DNA from 2 places in the Sanguibacter massiliensis genome. Region 2 is predicted to be linked to the other one. Evidence: riboswitches for the same ligand, from Rfam matches in the RefSeq annotation. Region 2 holds a riboswitch; the other holds the start of a gene.

The links. A riboswitch is a leader RNA that binds a small molecule or an ion and turns the genes downstream of it on or off. The one in region 2 is predicted to bind S-adenosylmethionine.
Positions count from the first base shown of each region.
Region 1: it holds a riboswitch for S-adenosylmethionine, as region 2 does, so the genes downstream of both, C1729_RS01120 (hypothetical protein) here and C1729_RS11250 (LLM class oxidoreductase) in region 2, are expected to answer to the same signal.

Region 1 covers NZ_LT964979.1:237,248-252,370, forward strand. Annotated here, with positions in the region: gene C1729_RS01095 (winged helix-turn-helix transcriptional regulator) at 392-736, opposite strand; gene C1729_RS01100 (zinc-binding alcohol dehydrogenase family protein) at 808-1,845, shown strand; gene C1729_RS01105 (GIY-YIG nuclease family protein) at 2,188-2,961, shown strand; gene C1729_RS01110 (PDDEXK-like family protein) at 2,958-3,830, shown strand; gene C1729_RS01115 (hypothetical protein) at 3,837-4,076, shown strand; gene C1729_RS01120 (hypothetical protein) at 4,097-4,756, opposite strand; SAM riboswitch class IV at 4,771-4,885, opposite strand; gene C1729_RS14440 (hypothetical protein) at 4,935-5,084, opposite strand; gene C1729_RS01125 (NUDIX hydrolase) at 5,081-5,740, opposite strand; gene C1729_RS01130 (ADP-ribosylglycohydrolase family protein) at 5,839-7,383, shown strand; partial or broken gene C1729_RS01135 (Gfo/Idh/MocA family oxidoreductase) at 7,526-7,750, shown strand; gene C1729_RS14445 (hypothetical protein) at 7,713-7,919, shown strand; gene C1729_RS01145 (LacI family DNA-binding transcriptional regulator) at 7,994-9,085, shown strand; gene C1729_RS01150 (DUF6807 domain-containing protein) at 9,086-9,946, shown strand; gene C1729_RS01155 (UxaA family hydrolase) at 10,230-10,565, shown strand; gene C1729_RS01160 (carbohydrate binding domain-containing protein) at 10,900-14,208, shown strand; gene C1729_RS01165 (Ig-like domain repeat protein) at 14,385-15,123, shown strand, end outside.
Region 2 covers NZ_LT964979.1:2,418,568-2,433,690, forward strand. Annotated here, with positions in the region: gene C1729_RS11235 (hypothetical protein) at 1-780, shown strand, start outside; gene C1729_RS11240 (hypothetical protein) at 810-1,397, shown strand; gene C1729_RS11245 (DEAD/DEAH box helicase) at 1,387-3,855, opposite strand; SAM riboswitch class IV at 3,999-4,109, shown strand; gene C1729_RS11250 (LLM class oxidoreductase) at 4,426-5,421, shown strand; gene C1729_RS11255 (methyl-accepting chemotaxis protein) at 5,634-7,208, shown strand; gene C1729_RS11260 (MFS transporter) at 7,492-8,736, shown strand; gene C1729_RS11265 (PadR family transcriptional regulator) at 8,928-9,317, shown strand; gene C1729_RS11270 (hypothetical protein) at 9,314-10,030, shown strand; gene C1729_RS11275 (aspartate aminotransferase type Ic) at 10,208-11,488, shown strand; gene C1729_RS11280 (hypothetical protein) at 11,580-13,736, opposite strand; gene C1729_RS11285 (SigE family RNA polymerase sigma factor) at 13,733-14,281, opposite strand; gene C1729_RS11290 (hypothetical protein) at 14,454-15,123, opposite strand, start outside.

The DNA of each region.
Region 1 (15,123 bases), 2.2 Mb from region 2:
GTGTCGACTTTCCGAGGGCGCGCTGCCGGCGTCGGCGGTGGTAGGTCCGTCTCGGGCGGTTGGCCCCGATCAAGTTCGAGACCATCATGACCACTCAGGTCGCAGTCGCAGCCTGAACCTGACTGTCACCTATCCGTGCAGCAGTCCCGGGCGTCGTTCATCGTTCGATAGTTGGGCCAGCGGCCGGGCCTTGTGCGTTGTTGTGCCAGCTGCGCGACAGAGCAATCCGGCGCGATCTGCATCTGATCTTGAGCGAGGTGAAGGTTTCAGCGTGGCCGGGGGTGCGCAGTCAGCGTCGGGGGCTCACGCCGGTTCCCACCGCCGACCTGCAGCGTTGTTGCGACGCCACGGCGCCGTCCGCGTCAACCAAGGGACGCCTACGCCAAGTAGCTCATGCTCCAGCATTCGCCTCCACCCACTCCCGCAGCATCCCGAGCGGCCCCGCCGCACCGCACCCGAGCTCGGTGAGCGCGTACTCGACGCGTGCCGGCACCTCCGGATACACGGTCCGCGTGACGAGTCCGTGGTCCTCGAGCCGTTTGAGCGTCTGCGAGAGGACCTTGGGGCTGATGCCCTCGAGCCGCCTCTTGAGCTCGCCGTTGCGTCTCGGCCCGTCCTCGAGCGCGCCGATCGCGAGGGCGCTCCATTTGTTGGCCAGCAGGTCGAGCATGTCGCGGCACGGGCACATGGCCGCGTAGACGTCATTCCTTGTGCAAGCGTCAACATCGGTACTCATCACGCGATGGTACCCATCGGTAACCAGGTGTCCTTGACGGTAACAATAGGCTGGGCGGAACCATGACAAGCATGACGACTTCACGTACGGCCACGGCCACCACAACACGCACGACGACCGCCATCGGCTACGAGTCCAACCTCCCCGCCTCCGACCCCGCAGCACTCGTCGCTCGCGAGGTCGACGTGCCCGAGCTCGGCCCGCACGACCTTCTCGTCGAGGTCGAGGCGGTCTCGGTCAATCCCGTCGACGTCAAGGTCCGCGCCGGGGCGCCCGCGAACGGCTTCCGCGTGCTCGGCTTCGACGCGGCAGGCGTCGTGCGCGCCGTCGGCCCGGCGGTGACGCTCTTCGCGCAGGGCGACGAGGTCTTCTACGCCGGCAGCATCGACCGACCGGGTACCAACCAGCGCCTGCACCCCGTCGACGAGCGCATCGTCGGCCGCAAGCCCCGCACGCTGATGTTCGCCGAGGCCGCTGCGCTGCCGCTCACCGCGATCACCGCGTGGGAGAGCCTCTTCGACCGCCTCGGTCTCACCGCCGACTCGACCGGCACGCTGCTCGTCGTCGGCGCGACGGGCGGCGTCGGCTCCGCCATGCTCCAGCTCGTCGAGGCGCTGCTGCCGCACGTCACTGTCATTGCGACGGCGTCCGACGACGAGCGTTCCGACTGGGTGCGCGACCTCGGCGCGGAGCACGTCATCGACCAACGCGGCGACCTCGTCGCCCAGGTGCTCGACATCGCCCCGCGCGGCGTCGAGTGGCTCTTCACCGCGCACTCCGAGGGCCAGGTCGAGACGTACGCGCAGATCGTCGCGCCCTTCGGGCACGTCGTCGCGATCGACGACGGCCCGCGCGACGTGTCCCCGCTCAAGGGCCGCAGCATCGCGTGGCACTGGGAGCTGATGTTCACGCGCCCGCTCCAGCAGACCCCGGACATGGTCGAGCAGCACCGGCTGCTCACCACGATTGCCGACCTCGTCGACGCGGGGCGCCTGCGCACGACGGCGACGACGACCCTCACTCCGATCTCCGCCGCAACCCTGCGCGAGGCCCACATGCTCGTCGAATCCGGCCGCACGGTGGGCAAGGTCGTCGTCCACGGGTGGTGAGCGGTGCGATGCGGTCCGGTAGGCAGCCCGCTACGCCGACCCGGCGTCGCCCCACGGTTCCGGCCGGAGTGGGCAGGGCACCGGTGATCGTGGGGCCTTCGAGGCTGTCGAGCTTCACAGAGAGGCCGAACCATGCGCGCAGCGCGCCGTCGACCGAGTCGTCGATCAGTGCGAGGCGCGCCGCTCCGACGACGTGCGTCGCATCGCGCCGCACGCCGGGTGCCACGAGGTTGCTCGCGGGGTCGGTGACATCGATGAGTCGTTCGAGTAGGTCTGTCGACGGGTCGCGGCGGACCCCGGAATTTCGGGGCAAGTCCCTACCCTCATGCTATGAACGGTGACATGAGCGAGCAGTTGGGTGAGGCCACTGCAGACGAGGTGCGTGTGCTACTCCGTGGCCACGCGCCGAGCGCTATCACACTGCACTTCGTCGACATTGACGATGTGCAGTGGCCGGTCAAGCAAGTCGTCTCGATCGCCACAGGATTGCCTGTCAGCGAGTTCACGTCGAGCACTGCTCGGCGGTGGCTTGTGAAGCGGGGATTCTCGACCCACCGCCTCGATACGGAGGCTGCGGTTGCGAGCGTGGCACCGAGACCGACGCGCACACCCCGCCGCGCTCTGGACGATGCGGAACTTGCTGGCCTCGAGGTAGTGCAGCACACGACCATGGCCATCTCCTTCATGTGGCGTCGAGCGGGCAGGGTGACGCTCACAGCCGAGGGCCGGCTTGTGTTCCCGCCGCTACCGAAGAGACCGGGTTTGTATCGCTTCGACCTTGAGTGCGACCCCGATTGCGTGACCGTCGCCTACATCGGAGAGTCGATCGATCTGGAGAAGCGAGCCCGCAACTACCGCAGTGCTTTTGCAGACGGGGCGCGCTCGAAGAAGACGAGTCGCCGGATCCACAAGGAACTTCTCACCCACCTGGGGAGGGGTGGGACGATCACGCAGTCGATCGTCACTGAGGCCCACGACGGCATCGGATCCGTGGTCGACCTCGGGCGCAAGTCTGCGCGACTGCTCGTCGAGAACGTCGCCATTACCGAAGCGCGTGCGACAGGTCGTACGCGTCTGCTCAATATCGATTCCATTCGCGCGGAGGGAGACTTGTGACCACCAAACTTGATCTGCGCTTCCTCCTTCCTCTGTCGAACGAGAACGCGTGGAGCGACCTCCTCGCGACCCTCATGACGGCGGACGAGTCGACCACGCGACGCACCCTCGGCATCGCCGACGGTGCTCCGCTCGTCGTCCGCCGTGAGGTGTCGAAGGCGCGCGGTGACCGCAGGGCCGACCGTCCGGACGTTGTCGTCGAAGCGGGCGGCCGGGTCGTGGCCGTCCTCGAGATCAAGGTGCTCTCGGGCCTCGGCCCCGAGCAGCTCGAGCGATACCTCGCCTACGTCGACGACGCTGATCGTGACGCGTGCGCGTTTCTCGCGGTCTCGCCGCGGGGAGTTCGCGTCAACACCCAGCATGCCCGCGCCTGGCGAAACACGTCGTGGGAAGAGCTCATCGAGCCCTTCATGAGTTCTGACGTGCCGTGGGTCGCGGCCACCGCAGCAGCCTGGCGTCGGCACCTCGAGACGCACGTCCCACGGGTCGACGGTGCGAGCATCTGGAACGGCATCGTCGACGAGGACCTGTTCCTCGCGCTCCGCGCCCGCGCGACCTACCTCCACGACCATGTCGTCCTCCCGCACGGCTCGACGCGCACGACGCTCGAGATCGGCTCGGGCGGGCTGTGGGCCACCACCGTCGACGCCCCGATCGAAGGGACCGGCTATGTCGTGCGGTGGGAGGTGGCAGAGAGCCTGCCGACGCAGGACGTTGTGCGCCTCGCTGACGCCTCAGGGCTCCGCGGCCCCGAGCTGCGCTTCCGCCTCGTGCAGCGGGGCGTCACGACGTCGCGTGCCTACGACTGGGACCACCTCGCTCACCTGTGGCACGAGCACCTCGCGCACGAGGAATGGATCACCTGGTGACGATCCGTGCCGCGCAAGAGGGTGCAATGGGAGAAGGACGGGATCGCCCGCCTCGCCGAGCTCGGCTCACCGCGCTTCCTCGGCACCGGATTCGGCGACGGCCAGGCACGGCTGAGCGGTGAGGTCGAGCTCGGCGCCGTCTTCGACATGCCTCCCACATCGACGCTCAACGAGATCACCGAGGTGCTCACGCGGGTCGCAGCGCTCGGGTCGAAGATGGCGTCGGACGTCCGGAGACCGAGGTAGCGCCTGCCCGGGCACTCCCGCTACGAGACCCCGACCCCACGACCACGCCCCACGGGCCGCACCACGGCCCGCAGTGCGCGCGCCAGCTCGGCGATGGCCACGGCAAGATCCTCACGACGACGTGCGCGATCCCGGGCCTTCCGGGCCGCGATCTCTTTGCGCTCGTAGTCGACGGCGACGTCGACGAGCCACGTCGCGTCGGTGAGCGCCGCCGCGCAGCCCTCGGCGTCGGAGGGCGCGACCGCGTGCAGCCATTCGCGCCACCGGAGGATGCGCGCCTCCGTGCTCGTGTCGAGCACGTCGACGACGGCGGACCACGTCGTCATCCGGCGGCGAGCAGGACCGCGCGTCACTAGGTCGGGGCTGACGGCGTTGAGGATGCGGCGCATTCGGATGGCGAGAAGCGACCGCGACGGTTCGAGGCGGGGCACGCTCATGACGGCGCGGGCCGCTGCGTGGCCGGTGCGTGTGGCGACGACGTCTTCAAGGTGGCGGCAGGTGTCGCACGTGAGGCGGCGGGCGCGGGCCTCGCTCGGCACCCAGGCCCCGGCAAGGCATGCGTGACACAGCTGGAGGGCGCGGACACCGTGTGTGTGGTGTCGGGCGTGGGACGTGGTGGCCGGGGTCGGCAGCCGCAGAAAGCCGTGATCGTCGAGGGTCGTGCGGGGATCGATGTTCATGGGGTTGCTCCGGTGGTTCGCTCTTCCCGTCACGGTCGTGACGGGCCGGTCTTCCTCCTGGGGCACCGTGCGCGAGAGCGCGGTTGCCGGACCAGCACGCGGAGGGCGTGTCGCTGGTCGCTCGTGACCTGTCGAGGACGCTACCCCGAGCCGCCGACATTCATGGAACTGCGGCCGCTCACCCCACCCGTTCCATCCGGTAGTGGAGTCGCACCGCCACGGTCCGGCGCAGCCGCAGCACGTGGTCGGTCCGTAGGACGCCCTCGTCGTCGACGAACACGCGGAACGTCTCGTGGAGCCGCCATGCGCCAGCGGGACGTGCGCTCACGCCCGGACGAAGAGCTCCGCGGGTTTGCCGCGGGCGCCGCGGCGCAGCTCGCCCGTCGCGCGCAGCCCTGGGAGCATCGCGCGCCGGAACGTGTCGGCGTTGACGCGTTCGCCTGTGACAGCCTCGTGGAGCACGCGCAGGTCCCGCACGGTGAAGGGCTCGGGGCCGAGCAGTCCGCGCGGGTCGGGGCGTGCGGCGTGCTCGGCGCGCAGGTCGTCGACGGCCGCGTTGAGGATTGCGCGGTGGTCGTAGGGAAGCGGAGGGACCTCGGCGACGGGGACGATGCGGGTCGTGGCCGTGCGGGGGATGCGGTCGGCACGGACAGCGTCGACATGCGCGACCGAGAGCACCCAGCCGCGGTCGTCACGGTCCGGGGCGTCGAACACGTGCAGCTGGCGCGGGTCGAGGCCCTCGACCCCGGCCTTCGTGCGCAGCGCGCGCAACGCTGCTTCGCGCAGCGTCTCGCCGGGGTGGAGGAACGTGCCAGGCAGCGCCCAGCCCGACGTGCGGTGGGCGCGGGACTCGGGGGTGAGCAGCACGCACAGCGCGTTGTCCTCGACGGTGAGCACGGCGGTGTCGACGGCGACGGACGGCCGCGGGTAGTCGGTGAGCGTGCGGCCGTGGCTGTCGCGGTAGGCGGGGGTGTCGTTGGGCATGGACCAACTTTAGGCGATTGTTGCGCAATAGGGCGAGGGTGTGTCATGCTCGACCCAGTAGTTAGACGATAATCGAGCAAAAGACTTCGGGAGGCACCATGCACCTCACGTCCCACCAGACCGATCGCGCGATCGGCGCGATCCTCGGCGCCGCCGCGGGCGACGCCCTCGGCTCCCAGTACGAGTTCGGCCCCGCGCACGACGACAGCTTCACTCCCGTCCAGGGCGTGGGAACCTTCGGCCACGCGGTCGGGGAGTGGACCGACGACACGTCGATGGCTCTGTCGATCCTCCGCGTCCTCGCGGGCGACCTCGACCCGAGCGCCCCGAGCGACATCGACCCCGGCACCCTCCCGTTCCCCCCGCTCGACGACACCGGCGCGCACCTCGCGATCGTCCGCGAGTGGATCGAGTGGTCCCGGACCGCCAAGGACGTCGGCAACCAGACCCGCGCGGTCCTCGACAGCACCGCACACCTGCTCCACATCGGCGATCTGGAGGTCGAGGACCTCTCCGACGTCAGCAACCTCCGCATGCTCCCGCGGCGCGCCGCCCGCGAGCACCACGAGCGCACGGGCCGCAGCGCCGGCAACGGCGCGCTCATGCGCACAGGCCCCGTCGGGCTCGCAGGCATCGCCGCCGCCGCACGCACCGGACGACCCCGCACTGACCGCGACCTCGTCGCACGCGCCGCAGGCGCGATCGCCCGCCTCACCCACTGGGAGGAGGACAACACCCACGCGTGCGTCCTGTGGTCCCTCGCGATCGAGCACGCGATCCTCACCGGCGAGCTCGACGTTGCCCGCGGCCTCGACCACGTGCCCGCAGGCGAGCCCCGCGACCGCTGGGCACGGATCATCGACGCCGCGCTCGCCGACGGCGCCCACCCGCGCGACTTCGCCGCACGCAACGGCTGGGTCGTCGCCGCGTTCCAGGCCGCGCTCGCAGCCGTCGCGGGCGCCGACGACTACCGCGAGGCGATGTACCGCGCGGTCCGCGGAGGCAACGACACCGACACCGTCGCCGCGATTGCCGGCGCGCTCGCAGGCGCCCTCTGGGGACAGACCCAGATCCCAGCCACGTGGCTGCGCCGCCTGCACGGCTGGCCCGGGACCGACGCTAACGGGCTCGTACGCCTCGCCGCGCTCGCGGTCCGCAACGGCGAGCCCGACGGACAGGGCTGGCCGTCGGCACCGAGCACGCTCACCCCGGGGCTCAAGGTCACCGCGCCCGTGCGCCACCCGCTCGACGACGGCGTGTGGCTCGGCTCGCAGGGGGCCCTCGACGCGCTGCCCGCAAGCGTCGGCGCCGTCGTCTCCCTGAGCCGCGTCGGCACCGCCGAGGTGCCCGACGGGCTCGAGTCCGTCCGCGTGCGGCTCATCGACAGCGAGGGGCACAACCTCAACCTCGAGCGCACGCTCACCGACGTCGTCGACGTCATCGCCGAGATCCGCGCCGAGGGCACCGAGGTGTTCGTTCACTGCGCCGAGGCACGCTCGCGGACCGCGGCGGTCGCAGCTCTCTACGGCACCCGCCACCGTGGTGCCACGCTCGAGGACGCGTGGGACGCGGCACAGCGCGCGCTGCCTCGGTTTGAGCCCGAGAGGTTCCTCCGCGAGGCGGTGGGTCGGCTCGCAGCCTGAGCGGCCCGCCCCAGGGTCGACGGCCTGGCCGTGGCGGGCGCACGACGGCTGTCGACTGGCCGGCCGCGGCGGTCGAGCCCGCAGTCGATCGCCGCCCCGCACGCCCTGGAGGAGGTGTGCGGGGCTGCGGCTTCCGGGAGCCGGGGCACCCCTGTCCGTCCACTTCGAGTGGGTGCTCGACACGGTCCACGGCGCCGACTACTTCCGCCGCTGGCACCGTGAGCGCGCGAACTCGGGCAGCCTCCTCATCCACAAGTCCTCGCACCACTTCGACCTCGTCAACTGGTGGCTCGACGACACGCCCGTGCGGGTCTACGCGTCGGCGCACCGTGACGTCTACGGGGACGGGCACGCCGGGGACCGCGGGCCGCGTCGAGCTGCGCGTCGTCGAGCGCGGTGCGATCCGCGTCGCCGGTGACGGACGTGTCGTCCTCGACCCCTCGGCGACTCCTGACGCCGTGCCGGTCGCGGCCTCCCGGCCCGAGGGCGAGCAGCTGCTCCAGCGCCACGGGGAGGGCGCCGCGCTCACGCGATGACGACCCCGCGGCGCACAGGATGCTGCGCGCCGCGGGTCCCAGACCGCACCTCTTCCCACACCTAGGATGGCGACGTGCGAACCAGCAGAGCAGTGAGCGGTGGCGCGACAATCAGTGACGTGGCTGAGGCCGCGGGCGTCTCGCGTGCGACCGTCTCCCGCGTGATGAACGGCCTGCGCGGCGAGGACGAGCTCACGCGCCGTGTCCGCGAGGTCGCGGAGCGCCTCGCGTACCGGCCGTCGGTGACTGCGAGGTCGCTGTCGCTCGGGCGCACGCTCGCGGTCGGCGTCGTGGTGCCCGACCTCGCCAACCCCATGTTCCAGGCGGTGCTGCGCGCGGTGACGGACGGTGCCTACCGCGCGGGCTACGGCGTCGTCATCGCGGAGACTGCGGGTCGTGACGAGCGGGAGGTCGACGTCGTGCGCGCGACGCGGGCGCGGTGCGACGCGCTCGTGCTCGTCTCGCCGCAGATGTCGGACGCGGCGCTCGAGGCGGCGTCGGTCGAGCTCGGTCCTCTCGTCCTCGTCAACCGGTCGCTTCCGGGCTCGCGGATCGCGTCGGTCAACGTCGACTACGCCGAGGCGATGTTCACGGTGCTCGAGCACCTCGTCGAGCTCGGGCACGAGTCGATCGCCTATCTCCAGGGCCCTCCGACGAGCCCGTCGAACCGGGCGCGTTTCGAGGGGGTCGACGAGGCGCAGGTGTCGTTCGGCGGCACGAGCCTCGTGACGCTGCCGTGCGGGCCGACTGTCGCCGACGGCTACGCGGCTGCTGAGGCGGTCCTCGCGACGCGTGCGACCGCGGTCGTCGCGTACAACGACCAGGTGGCGTTCGGCCTGCTCGCGCACCTCGGCGAGCTTGGTGTCTCGGTGCCCGAGGACGTCTCGGTCGTCGGCTTCGACGACATCGAGCTGGCGCGATACTCGTCGCCGTCGCTCACGACGGTCCACGTGCCGCACGACGAGCTCGGCGCGCACGCGTGGGGGCGTCTTGGCGCGCAGTTCGCGGGCAAGGCCGCGGTCGCCGACGACCACGAGTCGGACACGCTCACGGAGATCCTGCCGACACGCCTCGTCGTGCGGGCGTCGTCGGGCCCGGCTCCCGCGGGGAGCGCGAGCACCGCTGCGGCGGCGCGGCGGACGCCCCGGCCCGAGGGCCTCGCGTGAGTGCTCGACGGCGCCGACACGGTGCTCGCAGCGGGGGAGTCGCGGCTCGCGCGGTACCGCGAGGGGGCGTCGATGACCGACGTCCACGCGCCGCGTCCGCACCTGCACCCGGTGCGTTCGCTCTCGGGGACGCGGATCACGGCGGCGTTGCCCGCCGACCGTCGTCATCATCACGGGCTGTCGATCGCGCTGCCCGACGTCGCGGGCACGAACTTCTGGGGCGGTCGGACGTACGTCCCGGGGGAGGGTATGCGTGTCCTCGGGGACCATGGCCGTCAGGTGAGGCTGTCCACGGAGATCGCCGAGGGGTGCCCGGGCCGGCTTGTCGAACGTGTCGAGTGGCGTGGCCGTGTCGGTGAGGTGCTGCTCGACGAGGAGCGGACGCTCGACGGCGAGCTGCTCGACGGCGACGCGGGCTGGGCGCTGCGCTGGTCGAGCGAGCTCACGGCGCGCCGGGCCCTGACGATCTCGAACCCTGCCGAGGACTCGGGATCCGTTCCGGGCTACGGCGGGATCTTCTGGCGGTTCGCTCCCGCGGACGAGCACCGGGTCGCGTCGAGCCTCGGCACGGGCGAGGTCGTCCACGGGTCGCGCTCGCCGTGGCTCGTCGTCGCTGCGCGTCACGGGGTGGCGTGGACGACGGTCGTGCTCGTGCAGGACCGTGGCCGGCCGTGGTTCGTGCGGACGACGCCGTACCTCGGGGCGGGGCCTGCGGTCGCGTCGGGTCGTCCGATCGAGCTGGGCGAGGGACACCCGTTGGCCGTCCGGCTCGCCGCGGTCGTGCTCGACGGGCTCCACAGCCCGTCGGCGGTCGCGGAGCGGTGGTACCCGTTCGGAGCGCGGCTGCTCGCCGAGTCCTGACCTCGTCATGCGGCGCGGCTCTGGGCCGCCCAGCGTGGTGCGGAACCGGTTTCCGCGCTGGTGTCGTGCCGCACATAGACTCCTCCCCGGCTTGACGGCGAGCAGGCGGCAACCGGTTGCTCCGAGTGTCGAGGATAGGACTACACATGACGGACCAGCGCACGGACACCCTCCCGGGCGTCCTGCTCCTGCGGACCGGGGACGATGTCGCGGTCGCGACCCGCGCCCTCGAGCCCGGCGAGGAGATCGCCCCCGACGGTGCCGCCGTCGTCGCGACGACTTCATGGACACGCCCGGCTACGACCCCGTGTCCGTCACGGGCCTCGTCGCGGGCGGCGCGAACGTCGTCGTCTTCACGACTGGGCGTGGCTCCGTCTTCGGCTGCCGCCCCGCACCGTCGATCAAGGTCGCGACGAACACTGAGATGTACGAGCGCATGCGCGAGGACATGGACGTCAACGCGGGTCGGATCGTCGACGGCACCGCGACGCTCGAGGAGGTCGGGCAGGAGCTCTTTGACCTCGTGCTCGCCGTCGCGTCCGGCGAGCAGACCGTGAGCGAGGAGCTCGGCATCGGCGTCGAGGAGTTCGTGCCCTGGCACATGGGCACCGTCACCTGACGTTCGCTGTGCGGACTCCCGTCGTCCACATCGTGAGCAGGTCGCGGCAGCACAGCGAAGGCTCCGGTCCCCGGACCGGGGCCTTCGCCGTCGTTCGCGACGGATTGGCGCTGACCTGAGCAGACGTCCCATGTTGTCGCTCTTTCGCAGTAGCGGACACCTGCCGGACCCGCTACGTTCCGCTGCAGACTCGTGCAGCAAGCCCTCAGAAACTTGCGGCGAGTCCCGCCGGCGACGACGCCGGCCGGTCCGGGGCCGCGACGTCGCGGCCCGTCGAGAAGAGAGAATGATGCGACGAAGCAGATTCGCGAGACCACGTCTCCTCGCCTCGGTGGTGGCAGTAAGCCTCGCCGTGCCCCTCCTCGGGGCGAGCCTCGTCTCGGCGGTCCCCGCCGCGACGACGACCGTCTACTACCCGGCCAAGGCCGCCTGGTCGCGGACGTACATCCACTACGGCGTCGACGGCCAGCAGTGGACCGCGCTCCCCGGCGTCGCGATGGCCGACGCGTGCACTGGCTGGAAGTCCCAGCAGATCGTCCTCGGCTCGGCCGCAGGCGCCCAGGTGACCTTCACCAACGGTGCGGGCGCGTGGGACAACAACGGCGGCAAGAACTACCGCACGGAGAGGGGCACGGTCGTCTGGAAGGACGGCGCGCTCACCCCGGGCACGAACCCCTGCGACACCGGCAACGAGCCCACGTCGTCGGCCACCATCTACTACAAGACCGCCTGGACCACGCCGAAGATCCACTACCGCGTCGGCACGGGCGCATGGACGAACGTCCCCGGCGTCGCGATGACGCTCGCGTGCGACGGCTGGTACAAGCACCAGATCCCGCTCGGCACCGCCTCCGGCGGCATGCTCGTCCTCAACGACGGCTCCGGGCGCTGGGACAACAACGGCGGCAAGGACTACGCCTACTCCGGTGGCGTCCAGATCGTCAAGGACGGCGCGATCGCGGCCGGGACCAACCCCTGCGGTCCCGAGCCCACCGACGAGCCCACCGACGAGCCCACCGACGAGCCCACCGACCCCGAGACGACCCCGCCCCCCGCGGCGAGCGCGAAGATCTTCTACGGCTCGACGTGGTCGGCGCCGAAGATCCACTACCGCGTCGCCACGGGCGCCTGGACCGCCGTCCCCGGCGTCGACATGACGCCCGCGTGCCCCGGCTGGTTCGTCAAGGACATCGCCCTCGGCACCGCGACCGGCGGCACCGCCGTGTTCAACGACGGCTCCGGCCGCTGGGACAACAACGGCGGCAAGGACTACACGTACGGCGCCGGCGTGAACCTCGTGCGCGACGGCCGCATCGCCGCCGGCACCGACCCGTGCGAGGACGTCCCGCCGCCCGTCGACGACACGACCGCACCCTCGGTCCCTGCAGGTGTCGTCGCGACCGCCGACGGCACGCGCACGACCGTCTCGTGGCGTGCGTCGACCGACAACGTCGAGGTCGCGGGCTACCGCGTCGTGCGCACCGGCGGCGCCGGCACCGTGACGCGCGACGTCTCCGCCCTCACGGCGACGGACACGGGGCTCCTCCCTGAGACCCGGTACAGCTACACCGTCGCGGCGTTCGACGCGGCGGGCAACGTCTCCGCCGCGAGCGCTCCCGCCGCCGTCACCACGGGCACGGCGCCCGAGAATCCCCGCGGCGGCACGCCGCTCGGCGGCGACCCGCGCGAGGACTCGATCTACTTCGTCATGACCGCACGGTTCAACGACGGCGACGTGACGAACAACCGTGGAGGCTCCCAGCACGTGAGCTCCGGTAACGCCGCGAACGACGACCCCATGTTCCGGGGCGACTTCAAGGGCCTCGTCGAGAAGCTCGACTACATCAAGGGCCTCGGCTTCTCCGCGATCTGGATCACCCCGGTCGTCCTCAACCGCTCCGACTACGACTTCCACGGCTACCACGGCTGGGACTTCTACCGGGTCGACCCGCGCCTCGAGTCCCAGGGTGCGAGCTACCAGGAACTCATCGACGCCGCCCACGCCAAGGGCATCAAGATCTACCAGGACGTTGTCTACAACCACTCCTCGCGCTGGGGAGCCAAGGGCCTGTTCACGCCCACCGTGTGGGGCGACTCGAGCGGGGAGTGGAGCTGGTTCTACTCGAAGAAGGAGGCCGGCCGCGAGTACGACCCCATGGTCGAGAACCAGGGCGACGACCCGACGCTCACGGCTGCGCAGAACCTCCTCGCGAAGGGCCGCTCCTACAACGGCGACCTGTGGTCCTCGACCGCACCGCTCGGCACGACCTGCAAGGGCTTCGGTCAGCCGACCGGCAAGTTCTCCAAGGAGGGCTTCGCGCTCCGTGAGTGCCAGTGGCCCTCGCCGACCGCCGGCATGTTCCCCGCGAAGAACTTCCACCAGTGCTGGATCGGCAACTGGGAGGGCAAGGACGCGCAGGACTGCTGGATCCACGAGGACCTCGCGGACTTCAACACGGAGGACGCCGAGACCCGCCAGTACCTCATCGACGCCTACAACGGGTACATCGACATGGGTGTCGACGGCTTCCGCATCGACACCGCGGTCCACATTCCGCGCGTCATGTGGAACCGCTACTTTCTCCCGGCAATCCAGGAGCACGCGACCTCGGTCCACGGGGAGAAGGGCAAGGACTTCTACGTCTTCGGCGAGGTCGCCCAGTTCGTCCACGACAAGTGGAACCGCGGCTCGGTCAACCACTCCGCGCCGTTCTACACGTGGAAGGAGCGCAAGGAGTACGCGCTCGACGACGTCGTCGCGGCCGCCGAGCAGTTCGCGTGGGAGAACCTCCAGGGTCCGGACGGCCAGCCCACGTCGACCAACGCGGTCCTCGCGGGCGCCGACGGCAACACCTACCACACGCCGGACCACTCGAAGTTCTCGGGCATGAACGTCATCGACATGCGCATGCACATGAACTTCGGCGACGCAGGCTCGGCGTTCTGGAACGGCATGGATTCCGACGACGCCTACAACGACGCGACGTACAACACGGTCTACGTCGACTCGCACGACTACGGGCCCAACAAGTCGAACGTCCGCTACGACGGCGGGACCGACGCATGGGCGGAGAACATGTCGCTCATGTGGACGTTCCGCGGGATCCCGACGCTCTACTACGGCTCGGAGATCGAGTTCCAGGCGGGCAAGCAGATCGACTGCGGCCCGAGCTGCGCGCTCGCCACGACCGGTCGCGCGTACTTCGGTGACCACCTCGCGGGCTCGGTCGTCGCCTCGGACTTCGGCGTCGTCTCGTCGTCGTCCGGAGCGGTCGCACAGACGCTCGAGAAGCCGCTCGTCAAGCACGTCCAGCGGCTCAACCTCATCCGGCGTGCGGTCCCCGCGCTCCAGAAGGGGCAGTACTCGACGAAGAACGTCGATGGCGGCATCGCGTACAAGCGCCGCTACACGGCCGCGGGGGTCGACAGCTTCGTGCTCGTCGCCGTCTCGGGGTCCGCGACGTTCCGGTCCGTGCCCAACGGCACGTACGTCGACGCCGTGACGGGCGACCGCAAGGTCGTGACGAACGGGACGCTCACCGCGAGCGTCTCGGGCAAGGGCAACATGCGCGCCTACGTCCTCGACACGGCGACCACGCCCGCCCCGGGCAAGGTCGGCGAGGCGGGGCCGTACCTCAAGTAGGGTCCGGCACGTCAGCGTGAGAGGGCGCCGTCGTCCGCGGTCAGCCGCGGACGACGGCGCCCCAACCTCGGCTTCCAGGTGCGTCACGGGACGTACTAGTGTGAGTCCCTAGATGCTGGCGCGTCTGCGTCCGCGCGCCGAGCGCCGCCGACTCGGATGCGTCAGCAGGGGACAACATGCCACGCAAGACTTGGGGCGCCGTGTGCGCCCTCGCACTCACGCTCACAGGGATTCCCGCGGTCACGGCCGCGGCGTCCCCGGGCCCCGTGGACGACCTCGTCGTCCGCGGCACGCTCGTGGCGACGCTCGGCTCCGGCCGGGACGCCGCCGGCCGCCCCGTCGAGACGACGGGGCTCGGCATCCGGACGGAGGCAGGGTCCGTCGTGCGCCTCGACGCTGATGTCCCGGCCGCCGCGCTCGTCAAGGCGCGCCCCGGCGATACCGTCAAGGCAGTCGTCGGTGTCCCCGCGGACGTCCCCGTCGCCGCGCTGCGCGGCTCGCGCCCGGACGCACCTGCGGGTGCGCTCACGCGCGCCGGAGACCTCAAGGCACGGAGCATCGACGTCCTGCAGGCCGCGCCCGTCGCGGCTGCGCCCCGCCCTGGTGCGCACTCCGCGTACCTCGTGCGCGTCGACGACGCAGCGGCGACGGGCGAGTTCACGCTCGCCGAGGGCCGTGCCGCCGTCTCGCGAGGGAGCGACTACTGGACGCGTGAGACCGGGAAGATCGTCAACGGGCTGACCGTCCGGGGCGAGGCGACGCTCACGACGAGCAACGTCTGCGCCGAGCTCGCGAACGGCGACTACTTCAAGGTCTGGGAGCGCGCGCAGAAGCTCCTTCCGGGCGTCGACGCATCACGTGCAGCCCGCACGCACCTCATCGTCATGGTGCCGCGCTCGTGCTACGACGACGGGT
Region 2 (15,123 bases):
GCGCTCGCTTCGTTCGCGTGCGTATACGCGTTCGGAACCCCCGGTGGCTCGATGTCGCTGCTCGACAGCGGAGTCGCCACCGTACCCAGGGTTGGGTATGCCTATAGTGCGACGTTCCTGACCATCCAGGTGCTCTTTCTGCTTGCAGTGACTATCGCTCTCCATGCGATCCGGCCCGCGGGTGCAGTTGGCTCATCTCGGCCGAGGGGTGGTGACGCGGCTATCGCCGGGCTCGTTGTCGCTGCGGTGACGGTCGGGACGTCATTCGCGCCGGTAGAGCGTCTCGAGCCGGTCGCGGCTCAGCCTGATTACTGTGCATCAGTCATCGGAGTTCCGACCTGTTATTACCGGCAGCACGCGCGGGTCTCGAAGGCCTTCCAGGACGTGCTCTGGACAGCATTCGGTGCGGCGCAGGACTCCGGATACGGCGCGCTCGTCCCGGCGCGCGTGGCCGAGGCGAGTCGTACAATTCTCCCCGCAGCCGTGGATCCCGGGGTCGGAACCGTGTTCATCTCGTCGGACCACTTGTCAGGCTTGCGTCCGACGACGTGGGAAGTCGTTCAGGGGCTCGTAGAACCCGTGCACTGCCCTCAGGTGCGAGGCGAACTTCCTCCCTCGGAGAGGTACTGGTCCGACCTTCTTGCTCTCACCGCGACCTGGGTCGACCTCGTCGAGCCTGGACAAGGCGAAGCGAACGGTTTCGTCGGCGATCCACTTTCTCCTACGGCCGCGGCCGCACTGCTTGACGAGTTTCGAACATGTACTTACGCGTTCCAGTAGCACTGAGAGCTGCCCGAGTCATTGTGCGTGTGGGAGGACTCTATGACGTCATCCCGCTGCTCGTGCTCGGTCTCGTCGTGACCGCCGTATACCACTCTGGAACGATTGATGAGCTCGGACCCATCACGTTCGAGCCCAAGATCCCGGTAATGGTCCTAGTCCCGGTCATCTTTGCCGTCGCCTGCGGTGCCAGCCACGGGACAGCTACCTCGCCGGTGATCGTGAGATGTGCGCGAGTGCATGTCGCGCGGGCGATGTCGTTCCTCTGTGTCGTGGTGATCGCGCTTGGCGCGCTATGGCTCGGTGATTACCTCTCGGCGACGAGCGTGTTCGTTCCCTCGGTGAGAAACTTCATGCTCTTCGGGGGCGTCGCGCTCGCCGCAGCGGCGCTCGCCGGAGTCGCCTACGGTTGGATTCCGGTCGTCGTCCTCCTCGGTGGGGCCGTGTTGTCCCCGATTGATGACTCGCCTTTTTCCTTCTACGGGCTCGTCTTTGGCAATGCCACCACCTTCCAGCTTTGCGTCGTCGGGCTGGTCGCGACTGTCGGCCTCACGGTGGCGATCTGGGACCCACGTAGCCCCGGCTACCTCCGTCGCAGCACGATCCTCACCGCATGACATGCCCACCTGGCGCGCACGCGAGCACCGCGTCGAGCAGGCGCACCGCCGCATCCTTCTCGAGCGGGTTGTTCTGCGAGCCGCACTTGGGCGACTGCACGCACGCCGGGCAGCCTGCCTGGCACGGGCAGTCCGCGATCGACTCGCGCGTCGCGCGCAGCCACGTCGCACCGAGCTCGAAGCCACGCTCCGCGAAGCCCGCGCCGCCCGGGTAGGCGTCGTACACGAAGACCGTCGCCTCACCCGTGTCGACGTGCATGGCCGTCGAGACACCGCCGAGGTCCCAGCGGTCGCACGTCGCGAGCAGCGGCAGCAGGCCGATCGACGCGTGCTCGGCCGCGTGGAGCGCACCCGGCGCGAGCTCGGCCGTGACCCCCGCCGCCTCGAGGACGTCGGCCGGCGCCGTCCACCACACGGCGGTCGTCGGCAGCGTGCGCGGCGGCAGGTCGAGGTCGTGGTTCGAGACGATCTCGAGGCCCGGCAGGCGACGCTTCGTGTAGGAGACGACCTGCGTCGTCACGTCGACGTCGCCGAGGCCCCAGCGCACCGAGCGGCCGCCCGCGGTCCACATGCGCTCGCGCGCGCCGTCGTGCACGGCGATCGTCGTGATGTCGTGCGACCACGTGCCGTAGTCGACGTCCTTGCGCCCGACGAGAGCGACCTTGTCCTCGAGGTCGAGCTCCCGCACAACGTACGACGTGCCCTGGTGGACGTACACCGCGCCCGTGTGGACCGACCCGTCGGCGCCCGCCGCGTCGACCGTGCCGAGCATGCGGCCCGTGCCGTCCTCGACGACGCGCACCGGTTCACCGCCCGAGCCGCGCAGGTCGGTGAGACCCGCGGCCGACGTCGGGTGCGTCCAGAACCAGCCCGTCGGGCGGCGACGCAGGGCGCCCCGCCGCTCGAGCACGTCGAGCACCTCGCGGGCGTGCGGCCCGAACGCGTCGAGCTCGTCCTCGCGCAGCGGCAGCTCGGCCGCGGCCGCGCACAGGTGCGGTGCGAGCACGTGCGGGTTGCCAGGGTCGAAGACCGTCGCCTCGAGCGGGGCGTCGAAGATCGCCTCGGGATGATGGACGAGGTACGTGTCGAGAGGGTCCTCGCGCGCGACGAACGCGACGAGACCGTCGGCCCCCGCCCGCCCGGCGCGCCCCGCCTGCTGCCAGATGGACATGCGCGTGCCCGGCCAACCGACGACGAGCACCGCGTCGAGCCCCGAGATGTCGACGCCGAGCTCAAGGGCGTTCGTCGTCGCGAGCGCCCGCAGCCGGCCCGAGCGGATCGCGTCCTCGAGCTCGCGGCGCTCCTCGGGCAGGTAGCCGCCCCGGTACGCCGCGACCGCGCCACCAAGTCGCGGGGAGACTGCCGTGAGCGCACGCTGCGCGGACATCGCGACCGACTCCGCGCCGCGCCGCGACCGGCAGAACGCGAGCGTCCGCGCGCCCGCCGACGTGAGGTCCGCGAGGAGGTCGGCGGCCTCCGCGGTCGCCGAGCGGCGAGGCCGCGGCTCAGTCTCCTCGGGCGCGTCGACCCACCACTCGTCGGGCGCCTCCCCGGGCGTGAACGTCACGAAGCCGTCGTCGACGCCCGCGTCCGTGCCGGGCAGCTCCGCCGGCTCCCACAGGACGAACGTTCGACGACCGGTCGGCGCCGTGTCCGCGGTCACCGCGACGACATCCTCCTGGTCGACACCCACGAGGCGCGCCGTCGTCCGCGCGGGCTCCGCGCTCGTCGCCGACGCGACGACGAACGTCGGGCCCTCGGGCCGCCCCGAGTAGTGCGCGCACAGCCGCCGCAGGCGGCGCAGCACGAGCGCGACGTGCGCCCCGAGCACACCGCGGAACGCGTGACCCTCGTCGACGACGACGTATCGCAGCGAGCGCAGCAGCCGCGCCCAGCGCGCGTGCTGCGGCAGGAGCGCGAAGTGCAGGAAGTCGGGGTTCGTGAGGACGACGTCCGCATGGTCACGGACCCAGCGGCGCTCCTCGTACGGGGTGTCGCCGTCGCACGTCGCGACCTTGAGGTCGGGCGTGCCCGCGGCAGCGAGCAACTGCTCGAGGCCGACGAGTTGGTCGGCGGCGAGCGCCTTCGTCGGGCACAGGTAGAGGACCGAGCCGCGGGCGCGGACCGACTCGATGCGGCCCGGGTCGAACGTGCCGCGGGCGTGGTCAACGCGCACCGAAGTGAGCGCGGGCAGCCAGAAGGCGAGGGACTTGCCCGAGCCCGTCGACGTGCCGATGACCGTGTGCCGCCCCGCCCACGCTGCGTCTGCGGCCTCGACCTGGTGGCGCCAGGGGCGCTCGACGCCGAGCGCGCGGTAGCCCGCGACGAGGTCGCGGTCCGCCCAGACGGGCCAGTCGGCGTGCGTGCCGGCGCGGGCGGGCACGTGCTCGACGTGCGTCGCACGGGCGTCACGGCGGCCGCCCGCGAGGAGCACGTCGAGAAGGTCGGTGGGCACCAGCACATCCTCCCACCGTGCGCACGTCCCGAAGGGTGGGATGAATCGGCCCGAACCGTTGACACGCTCATGACCAAGGTCCTAGTTTCGAAACACTTGCGGTGAGCGCCTCGTGGCGCTTCTCCGAAAGGGAACGATCAACCTCAGGTCATGAGCGTCAGCGCCAAGCCCCGGCTGGCTGACCAGCAACCCCCGCGCGGGGGTGCTCCGGGTGAGGACCAGGCTCCGTCCGCCGTGGACGGGGCAACGAGCGCAGCCGCCACGTGCGGCGCGGACAGGAGAGCACGATGCACCAGGCAGGATGGCAGCGAACCCTCGCGGCGACCCGTCAGGCCCGAATGTGCATGTGTATGTCGACCTGTGCCGACCGGTGCTGTCAGCGCTGACCAGCGCGACCACCGTCTGAGCACCCGGCCCGCGACCAGCTCGCGCGCCCCCGTCCACGCCGGCGCCACGCGCCGCCCGGACCACACCCGCCGTCGCGCGGGACCACGACACTCCTTGCACGAGCCCCTCCCGCCGAGCGCCACGACGCGCCGCCGGGCGGGTCGTCCCTGCCCGGAAGGCACAGCCATGACCTCGCAGAACCGCACCAACGCCACGAACCCCGCACTCAACGAGCGCGCCCGGATCCACCTCGGCCTCGACCTCACCGCCGCCGGCGCCCGCCGCTTCTCGAGCCCCCTGCCCGTCCCCGCGCCCGTGGGCGCGCTCAACGCCGAGCGCCTCAACGATCTCGTGCGCACCGCCGAGCGCGGAACCCTCGACCTCGTCGCCATCAGCGACGACTTCCGGCTCCAGCCCGAGACCATCGGCCTGCTCCGCGGCCGCCTCGACGCTGCCGTCATCACCTCCCGCCTCGGCCGCATCACCGACCGCCTCGGCCTCGTCGCGACGATCTCGCCCGAGTCCAACGAGCCCGGCCACGTCGCGACGGCCCTCCAGACGATCTCCCGGAACTCGGGTGGGCGCGCAGGTTGGCAGGTCGACGGCTCGACGCCCGACCGCCTCGTCCAGGCTGTCACCCGCCAGGTGTCGTCGATCGCGCCGACCGTCGTCTCCGTCCGCAACCGCGCGCACCTCGAGCGCGCGGGCCGTCTCGCGGACGTCGTCCGCATCGGCGCCCACACCCTCGAGGACGCGCTCGAGCAGCGCCGCACCGTCCGGACCGCCGCGGTCGAGGCCGGCCGTGCCGCCGACGACGTGCTCGTGCTCGTCGACCTCTTCGCCGTCACCGGCCCCGACCGGGCGAGCGCGGAGGCCCGTCTCGACCTCCTCGACGCGTTCGAGGGCACCGAGGTCGTCGCCGCGCACTCCGGCTCGATCATCCAGGTCGGCACGCCCCTCGACCTCGCCCACCTCATCGAGGAGTGGCACGCCGCGGGCGCCGTCGATGGTTTCGTCGTCACGCCGTCGTCGCTCGTCGCCGACGTCACCGGGCTCGTCGACGGCGTCGTCCCTGTGCTCCGCGCGCGCGGCCTCTTCCGCGACGCCTACCCGGGCGCGACCCTCCGCGAGACGCTCGGCATCACGAGCTCGGTCGGCGCGCTCACGCGCTCGGGCCACTAGCCCGTCCCGCACCCCGTCGACGCCTCCGCGCAGGTGGCTGCTCCCCGCAGCCACCTGCGCGGACGCATTCTCACGGGAGGTGGGGCCGCTTGGAGGCACAGGTGCGGCACGGGGCCGAGACCTCACCCAGGTCCGCACCGGGAAAAACCTCACCACGGACGTACGGCAGCCGATGAGACGCGCATCATGTCCGTCCCGGAGAGGCACCGCCCATGGTCCTGACCAGGCTCACGATCGTCCGCAAGCTCGTCCTCCTCGTCGTCCTCATGACGCTCGGCCTCGCGGCCACGGCTGCCGCCTCGATCGTCCGGACCGAGTCGCGCATCGTCACCGAGCGCCGCGCGACGACGCAGGCCGTCGTCGAGACCGCCCTCGGCGCCGTCGAACACTTCGGCGAGCTCGCGACCTCCGGGGTCATGACGCTCGCCGAGGCGCAGACCGCCGCGGCCGCAGCCGTCGCCCGCATGACCTACCTCGGCGACGAGTACCTGTGGATCAACGACATGGGCCCGACGATGATCATGCATCCGACGAACCCCAAGCTCGACGGCACCGACCTCTCGCAGAACACCGACCCCGACGGCACCCGCATCTTCGTCGAGTTCGTCGACGTCGTCCGCGCCCACGGCGCCGGCTTCGTCGACTACCAGTGGCCCAAGCCCGGGTCCGAGGACCCGCAGCCGAAGATCTCCTACGTCGCGGGCTACGAGCCGTGGGGCTGGGTCATCGGATCGGGCGTGTACATCGACGACGTCCGCGCGGACGCGCTCGCCGACGCCCGCGGGCTCCTCGCCGTCGCCGGGCTCATCGTCGTGCTCGTCGGCGCGGGCTCGCTCGTCGTCGCGCGCAGCGTCGTCGTGCCCCTCACGCGGGCGACCGAGGTGCTCGCCGAGGGCGACGCCGACGTGCGCCTGCCCGTGGGCGAGGGGCGGACCGAGCTCGACCGGCTCGCGCACGCGCTCAACGGCGCGCTCGACCGCAACGCCGACGTCGCACGCGGCGTCCGGGAGGTGTCCGACGGGCTGCTCGGCGCCGCCGACGGGCTCGTCGTCGCCGGCGACGGCCTCGCAGGTGCCGCCGAGGTGTCGGCGAGCCAGGTCGCGAACGCCCGCACCGCGGCGCGCACCGTGAGCGACGGCATCGACGCGGTCGCAGCCGGAGCCTCGCAGATGGGCGCGTCGATCTCCGAGATCGCGCGGCACGCGGGCGAGGTCGCGCGCATCGCCGACAAGGCCGTCGACGCGGCCGACCGCTCCAACCGCACCGTCGGGGCGCTCGGCGAGTCGTCGGCCGAGATCGGCTCGGTCGTCAAGCTCATCACGTCGATCGCCGAGCAGACGAACCTCCTCGCGCTCAACGCGACGATCGAGGCCGCGCGCGCGGGCGACGCGGGCAAGGGCTTCGCGGTCGTCGCGAGCGAGGTCAAGGACCTCGCCCAGGAGACCGCACGCGCGACGGGCGACATCGCCGGACGCATCGACGCGATCCAGGAGGCCGTCGCGAGGGCCGCGGACGAGATCGGGCAGATCACGGTCGTCGTCGGGGAGATCAGCCACCACCAGACGACGATCGCGGGCGCCGTCGAGGAGCAGACCGCGACGACCGCGTCGATGGCCGCGGCCGTCGCCGACGTCGCCGAGGGCTCGCGCGCGGTCGCCGCGACGCTCGACGACGTCGAGGTCGCCGCCGCCCGCACGACGCAGGAGGTCGTGACGATCCGCGACGCCGCGCAGGAGCTCGCGGCGACGTCGCACCGCCTCGCGAGCACGGTCGGCGCGGACGCCTGACGTCCCGGGACACCTGCCCGGGCGTCTGCGCAGGCACCCGGGCAGGCGTCGCGTCGTCCGCGCGGGTCCGACCCGCAACCAGGTGACGCCGGCCGCGCCACCGGTGTGGTGGCCGGCGTCACGGAGCCGGGACAGGGTTCCGTGCTAGCGTCGACGGCGGTGCCGACAGCACCCCGGCAGGACCCCGCCGACGCCACCAGGCCGCGGACGAGTCCTCCGCCCACGTGCATCACCTGCTCCAGCAGCAAGGCGGCACCGCCCCTGCACGAGAAGGACCCCGCGCATGAGCACCACCACGTCCACGCCCGCCCCGCCGCAGCTCGCGCCCTCGCTCGTCCGCGCGACGGGCTGGGGCTACTACCCGGTCGCCGCGATCGCTCGCCTGCCGTTCGCCATGGTCGTCGTCGGCGTCCTCACGTACGTCGCGACCGTCACCGGGTCGGTCGCGCTCGGCGGCCTCGCGTCGGGCGCCGTCGGTGTGGGTGTCGTGCTCGCGGGACCGTTCGTCGGCGGGCTCGTCGACCGGCACGGGCAGCGCCGCGTCGTGCCCGTCGTGGGTCTGCTCAACGCGGTGGCCGTCGCCGTCGTGCCGCTCGTCGTCCACACGGACGCGACGCGCCCGCTCGTCGTCGCCGTCGCGTTCCTCGCGGGGGCGACGGTCCCGCAGGTCGCGCCGCTGTCGCGGACGCGGCTCGTGACGATCGTCGGGGCGCGCGTCGTCCCGGAGAAGCGGGTGTCGACGTTCGCGCACGTCATGTCGTACGAGTCGGCGATCGACGAGACGGCGTTCGTCATCGGCCCCGTGCTCGTCGGTGTGCTCGCCGCGATGGTCGCACCGTGGCTGCCGCTCGCGGTCGCTGCTGCGCTGAGCCTCACCGCCGTCGTCGCGTTCGCGCTGCACCCGACGGCGGCCGTGCGGGCCGTCGGCCATGCGACCGAGGAACGTGCGCCGCTGCGCGAGATCGTGCGGGCGCGGGTGCTCGTCGTCGTCGGCGGGGCGTTCGCCGTCGGCCTGTTCTTCGGGACGACGCTCACGTCGCTCACCGCCTTCATGGGGGAGCAGGGGCGCGGTGACGAGGCGGGGCTCGCGTACGGCGCGATGGGTCTGACGTCGGCCGTGCTCGCGCTCGGGGTGGCGCTGCTGCCGCGGGCGTTCGCGCCGCGCTGGCGCTGGGTCGTGTTCGGCACGGTCATCATCGTGTCGTCGGCGCTCTACGCGACGCTCGCGGCGGGGGCGTCGCCGATCCTCGCGCTGCTGCTCATGGGGCTCGGCGTCGGGCCGGTGCTCGTCACGGTGCTGTCGATGGCGTCGGCGCGCAGCCCGCAGGGGCGTGCGGCGACGACGATGACGCTGACAACGGCGGCGCTGAGCCTCGCGCAGGCGGTCGCGTCGGCGGTGACGGGCCAGCTGGCGGAGGCGCAGGGTGCGGGGCTGGCGATGGTCCTGCCGCTCGTGTCGGCGGTGCTGCTTGTCGTGCTGGGCCTGGCCAACGTCGCACTCGAGCGCCGCGCCCCTGCCGCCACCTGACCGCGCAGGTTCCGCCGCGCCTCGAGGCGCCTACCCGCGGCTTTGTGCCCTACCCGCAGGTCTCGACTCTCGGGTAGGGCACAAGCTTGCGGGTGGGCGCCTGCCGAGACGGCCCGCACCCCGTCGCGGGGTGGAGCGGAGGTCCGTCCCTGTAGGTGGCGTGGCTGACTAGATTGCGTTACTGTCTAGCCATGAACGACACGACCTGGCCCGCCGAGTGGCTCCGCGGAGTCCTCGAGACCTGCGTCCTGCGCGTGCTCGCCGACGGCCCGACGTACGGCTACGCGATCGCCGAACGGCTCGACGAGCTCGGCCTCGGCCGTCTCAAGGGCGGCACCCTCTACCCGCTTCTCGGCCGCCTCGAGACCGCTGGCCGCGTCACCGTCGAGTGGCGCGCCGGCGACGGCGGCCCAGGCCGCAAGTACTACGAGCTCACCGCAGCAGGCCGCGAGGCCCTCGCCGACGCGAGCACGCTCTGGGGCGCCTTCACGACGACGACGCTCGCCATCCTCATGCCCGACGACGCCGCCGAGCCCGGCGCCAGCCCCACGCACCCCCCGACGACGGAGGTCCTCCCGTGACACGCACCCCTGACCCTGCGGCCCTCGCCCCGCACGTCGAGCCGTCGTGGCTCGACGCGTTCGTCCTCGCCCTCCGGGTGCACGGCGTGCCCGGCACCCTCATCGGCGACGCGCTCGCGGAGGTTGAGTCGCACTGCGCCGAGGCCGGGGAGCCGGCAGCGGAGGCGTTCGGCGACCCCGTGGCGTACGCACAGTCGCTCGAACTCGCGCCCGACGAGAGCCTTGAGTCGGAGATCCGGTGGGGCGGGGTGTGGTCCGGGCTGCAGCTCGTCGCGCTCTTCGCCGTTCCCGCGGCCGTCCGGGGCCTCGTCCGCGGCGAGCCCGTCAACGTCACGGGAGGGATGCTGCTCATGGTCGTGCTCTTGCTGGGGATCGTCGCCGCGCTGGGGGTGAAGTCCACGTGGGCCATGCGCACCGTCGTCGAACGTCCGGGGCTCGCGTCGATCATTCTCGGCGCCTCGCTCACGGCGGTCGTGCTGCCGTCGGTGCTGTGGCGGACGGTCGTCGTGAGCCTCCCGGTGGTTCCGGTGCTTGTCGTGGCCGCGCTGCTGCTCGTCGTTGGCACGACGCGGAGCGTCCGAACCCTGGGCGCACCCGACGACATCGTCGGGCCGTCGGATCCCCGCTCGGCGCGCCTGCGGCTGCCGTTCTCCGCGTTCCTCATGCCGCTCGGCACGATCGTCCTCGCGATCATCGCCGCGCTCACTGCCTGACGGCACGTACCGCGGGATACGCGGAGCGGCCAAGCGCCTCCGGCGCGGGCGCATGGACGTCCCGGGACGCTCGCGGCGCGTGGCCCTAGGATCAGGGGGGGTCGCGCGGCGCCCGCGCCCGTGGCCCTGTCGGAACTCACCCTGACTCCCGGCCCCGGCCGGGGAGAGGCGCCAACGATGTCCCCTGCGTTCGAGAACCTCAGCCCCGACGAGCTCGCTGCCGAGCACGCCCGCCTCCAGCAGGCGTACGCGGACCTCCAGGCGACGGGCCTCACACTCGATCTCACGCGCGGCAAGCCCGCGCCCGCGCAGCTCGACCTCTCCAACGCACTGCTCTCGCTCCCGGGCGACGGCGACTTCCGCGACGGCACGGGCACGGACGTCCGCAACTACGGCGGCCTCCAGGGCCTCCCGGAACTGCGCGCGATCTTCGGCGAGCTCCTGAGCATCGACCCGGCCAACCTCTGGGCGGCGAACAACGCGAGCCTCGAGATCATGCACGACCTCGTCGCGTTCGCGCTGCTCCACGGCACTAACGACTCCGAGCGCCCCTGGCGCGACGAGCCCGCCGTGAAGTTCCTCTGCCCCGTGCCGGGCTACGACCGCCACTTCGCGATCGCCGAGGCGTACGGCATCGAGATGATCCCCGTGACGCTCCACGCGGACGGCCCGGACCTCGGCGAGGTGCGCGCGGCCGTCGCGGACCCCGCCGTCAAGGGGATGTGGTGCGTGCCGACGTACGCGAACCCGACGGGCGCCGTGTACTCCGAGGAGGTGACGCGCGCGCTTCTCGCCCTCGAGACGGCCGCGCCCGACTTCCGTATCGTCTGGGACAACGCGTACGCCGTCCACCCGCTTGCCGACGAGTGCGCGCCCGCGCTGCCGATCCTTGAGCTCGCCGCCGAGGAAGGCCACCCGAACCGCGTCTGGACCGTCGCGTCGACGTCGAAGATCACGTTCGCGGGCGCGGGCGTCGCGTTCCTCGGCTCCTCTGCGGAGAACCTCGCCTGGTACGGCAGCCACTACGGCAAGCGGTCGATCGGCCCCGACAAGGTCAACCAGCTCCGCCACCTACGGTTCTTCGGCGACGCAGCGGGAGTGCGCGCGCACATGGAGAAGCACCGGCAGATCCTCGCGCCCAAGTTCGACGCGGTGCTCGAGATCCTCGACGCCCGCCTCGGCGGGACGGGGGCCGCGACGTGGACGCGCCCCGAGGGCGGCTACTTCATCAGCCTCGACGTCGTGCCCGGCACGGCGCGCCGTGTCGTCGAGCTCGCGAAGGCTGCGGGCATCGCGCTCACGGCCGCGGGCGCGACGTTCCCGGGCGGGGTCGACCCGCGCGACGAGAACATCCGGCTCGCCCCGAGCTTCCCGTCGGCCGACGACGTCCGCACGAGCATGGACGGCGTCGCGACGTGCGTGCTGCTCGCCGCGGTCGAGGCGCGCCTGTCAGCCTGACCCCACGCACGACGAAGGGCCCGGCCGCGAGGCCGGGCCCTTCGTCGTCGACAGGTCCGGGTGCGCCCCCTGCGCGCCCCGGCACCGACGATCAGTCGGTGACCCGCTCGGGGTCGACCGTCACCGTGGCGACCTTGCCGGTCGCCGACTCCTTCGTCGCGTCGGTGCCGGTGAGCGTCGCCGTCGCCCACACCTCGTAGGTGCCGGCGCCGACGTGCGTGCCGGTCGAGCAGGAACGCAGGTCCGTGTTCCACGCGAGGTCTGTCGACGCCCCGCGGGCGAGGTCATACCCACTCGTCGGGGTGACGTTCGAGTTGTCGGGGATCTGGCCGACGACGATCCCGTTGCGGGTGAGGACCCCGCCGACGACCCCCGGGAACGAACCCGCGAGGCGCGTGCCGCCGATGTTCGTCACCGTCATCTCGCCGCCGTGCGCGTTGTCGAGCCCGACGGTCGTCGTCACCGGCGTCCCCGAGACCTCGAGCGAGTCGCCCTGGAACCCGGGGACCTCGGAACCGCACGCGGGGAACGTCGCCGACGCGTCCTTCGTGGGGAGCGCGGGCCCGTCACCGATCGTGAGGTCCTGCCGCACCGAGATGATCTCGGTCGCGGTCTCGGTGGTGCCGTCGAGCTGGGTGACGGGGACGACGACGAGCAGCGTGTACGTGCCGTCGGGCAGGGCGGTGCCGTCGCAGTCCGTCGTCGGGATGTCCGCGACGAGCTCGTTGCGGAACGTCGCGTCGTCCGCGAGCTTCTCCGGGCCCGTCCACCACGGGCCGTCGGGCTGCTCGGTCGACATGACGCTGCGGACCTTCTCGTCCTTGAGGAGATACACCTCGACCGGCCCACCCTCAAGGACGTCGAGCGAGCCCTTGGCGTGGACGATCTGCGCGGTCATGGCGCCCCGCGCGACCAGGCCGGTGGGGATGAGAGTCTTCGTGCCGTCGAGCGTGAGGGTCACCTTGTCGCCGCCGGCCTCGGTCGAGGAGGTGATCTCGGCCGTCGGGTCGCCGCACGCGAGCATCGTCGACGCAGGCTGCTCGGTTCCGGAGGGGGCACCGAGCGTCACGGGGACGGCGTCGCTGCCGATGATGGTGCGCCCGGCGCCGTCGAGACCCGGCGTGGAGAGCTCGAGGATCGCCCAGGCCTCGTAGTCGCCCGCGGGGAGGAGCCCGGAGTCGTCGCACGCGGTCGCAGTGCCGTCGACGCGCAGGCCGTCGAGGATCTTGGTGGTTCCAGGCTCGGCGCCTGTGGCATCGTCGGCACCGAACCAGGCGAGGAGCTGGCTGCCCTCGGTCTTGTGTGCGGAGACGATCTTGCCGTCGCGTGCGAGGTACACCCACACGCCTGTGACGGTGCGGGCCTGCGTGCTGCCGTCGAGGACGGCGGGGTCGAGGCGGAGCAGGTCGGGCAGGACGGCGGCCGACGTCGTCGTGCGGTTGGGGCCGATCGCCTCGAGGCGGTAGGTGTCCGCTCCACTCTCGTGAATGCCGGGGACGGACTCGGTGCCGCACGCGAGGGCGTGCGTGGCCATCGTGAGGTCAGGGGCCGCGATCGTCACGTCCCACGGTCCGCCGACGACGTCGACCTGGCGAGGGGTGTCGCCGACGAGCATGCCGTCGACCGTCGCCCACACCTGGTAAGTCCCGGCGGGCAGGGTCCCGGACGGGTCGCACGCGACGGTCTCGATGTGCTGGAAAGGATCGCTCGGGCTGCCGCCGGCGGTAAGCTCGGCCTGGGTCCAGGGCTCGGGGTTGGCGCCCGGCACGGCGACGATCTTGCCGTCCCGGACGACGGTGTAGTTGACGAAGCCGCTCGAGCCGAGCGTCAGCGACTTCTCGGCCGCGCCCTCGTGGAGGACGGCGACGACGTCCGGCAGGTCGGCGAGGCTCCGTGCCGTGAGCGGCGGCGTGGCGGTCGAGAGCACGAGGTCGAGTCCGTCGATGCTGCCCTTCGGCGGCGTGAACGTGCCGCACGCGGCCGGCAGGTCGGTGTTCGTCGCGGGCGGCGGCGTGCCGTCGCTGCCGCCGAGGTTCTGCGCGACGAGCACACCGCCGACGGCGACGAGCGCGACGGACGCCGCAGCGACGAGCGAGCGTGCCGCAGTGCGGCGGCGTCGGGCGGCAAGCCCGTGCGTGCGGGCGGTCGCGGCCATGTCCTCGAGGGAGCGGGCGCGCGGGGCGTGGGCGGCGTCGTCGGCGATGCCTCGCAGGAGGGCCGAGAGGTCGCGGGGGTCGTCGTGGGTCATCGTGCACCTCCAGGGGTGACGTCAAGATCGGATCGGTGCGTGCCCGAGAGTGCGCCGAGGTGGTGCTCGAGGCGCGTCACCGCGTCGGACAGGTAGCGCTTGACGGAGCCCTGGGCGAGCCCGAGCTCGGCCGCGACCTGCGGGACCGTCATGTCCTCGTAGAAGCGCAGGACGACGCACGCGCGCTCGCGGGGCGTGAGCGTCGACAGCGCGCGCAGCACGTCGAGGTGCGCGGGCACGTGCTCGGGCGTCGCCGCGCCGTCGTCGGGCTGGGACGGGGGTGCCACGTGGAGGTGGCGGACCGCGGCCCAGCGCTTGCGCCGACGGAAGCCGTCGACAAACGTGTTGCGGATCGTGCGGCGGACGTACGCCTCCGCGCTGCGGATGTCGTCGTCCGTGCGTCTGCGCGAGTATGCCGCGACGAGCGCGTCCTGCACGAGGTCCTCGGCCTCGGCCAGGTCGCCCGTGAGCAGGTACGCCGCTGACACGAGGGCGTCACCGCGGGTGCGGACGAGCTCGTCCAGCGTGGTGGCCCAGTCGGTCATCGGCGTGCTCCTCGTCGCGGCCCGCACGGACGCGGGATGCACACGGTACGTGTGCACGGTCCCTGCGACCATCGTGCCCTCCCGGTCCCGCCGCGTGGAGCGGCGTGGTCGGGGCGCCCCGTGCGGGCGCCTCTACCCGGTATGACGACCGGGAGGGCACGTTTCGTTGGGGTCAGTCGGTGATCGTCACGGTCCCCAGGCTCTCGACGACGGTGACCTCGACCTGGAACCCGACGGAGCCGTAGAGGCCAACGACGAGCTGGTAGTCGCCTGCGGGCAGGAGGGTGCCCGTCTCGCACGAGCGTCCGGGGACGTCGACGTCGAGCGGGCCGTCGAGCCGTGGGACGTCGGCGGCGGGCCAGGCGTCGATGCCGCCGTCGCCAGGGCCTGCCGGGAACGTCGTCCACGTGCCGTCCGGGGTCGGCGTGTGGGCGCGGGCAACGACGTGGCCGTCCTGGAGGAGGAACGCCTGGACGCCGTCGGCGAGCACGTCGCCGTCGACCGTGAGGGTCGTGCCGAGGTCGAGGGTCGTGCCCCGCGCCGACGTGGTGCGCGCGGTCGTTCCGGCGATGCGAAGCGGGGTGCTGCTCTGTGCGAGCACGTCCTTGCTGCGGTCGAGCCACGCGGTGTCGTCGACCGTCGGGCCGCCGCAGCCGTACGCCATCGTCGGGGCGACGTCGTCGGGGACCTCCCAGGCGGGCTCGGGCTCGAGCGTCACGGGCCGGCGTTCGGAGACGAGCCTGAGGACCTCGGAGCTCGAGGAGGCGAGGTCGGTGACGTCCGCGACGACGAGCAGCGTCAGCGGGCCCTCGAGCGTTGCGCCGTCGGCGCAACCGACCGCA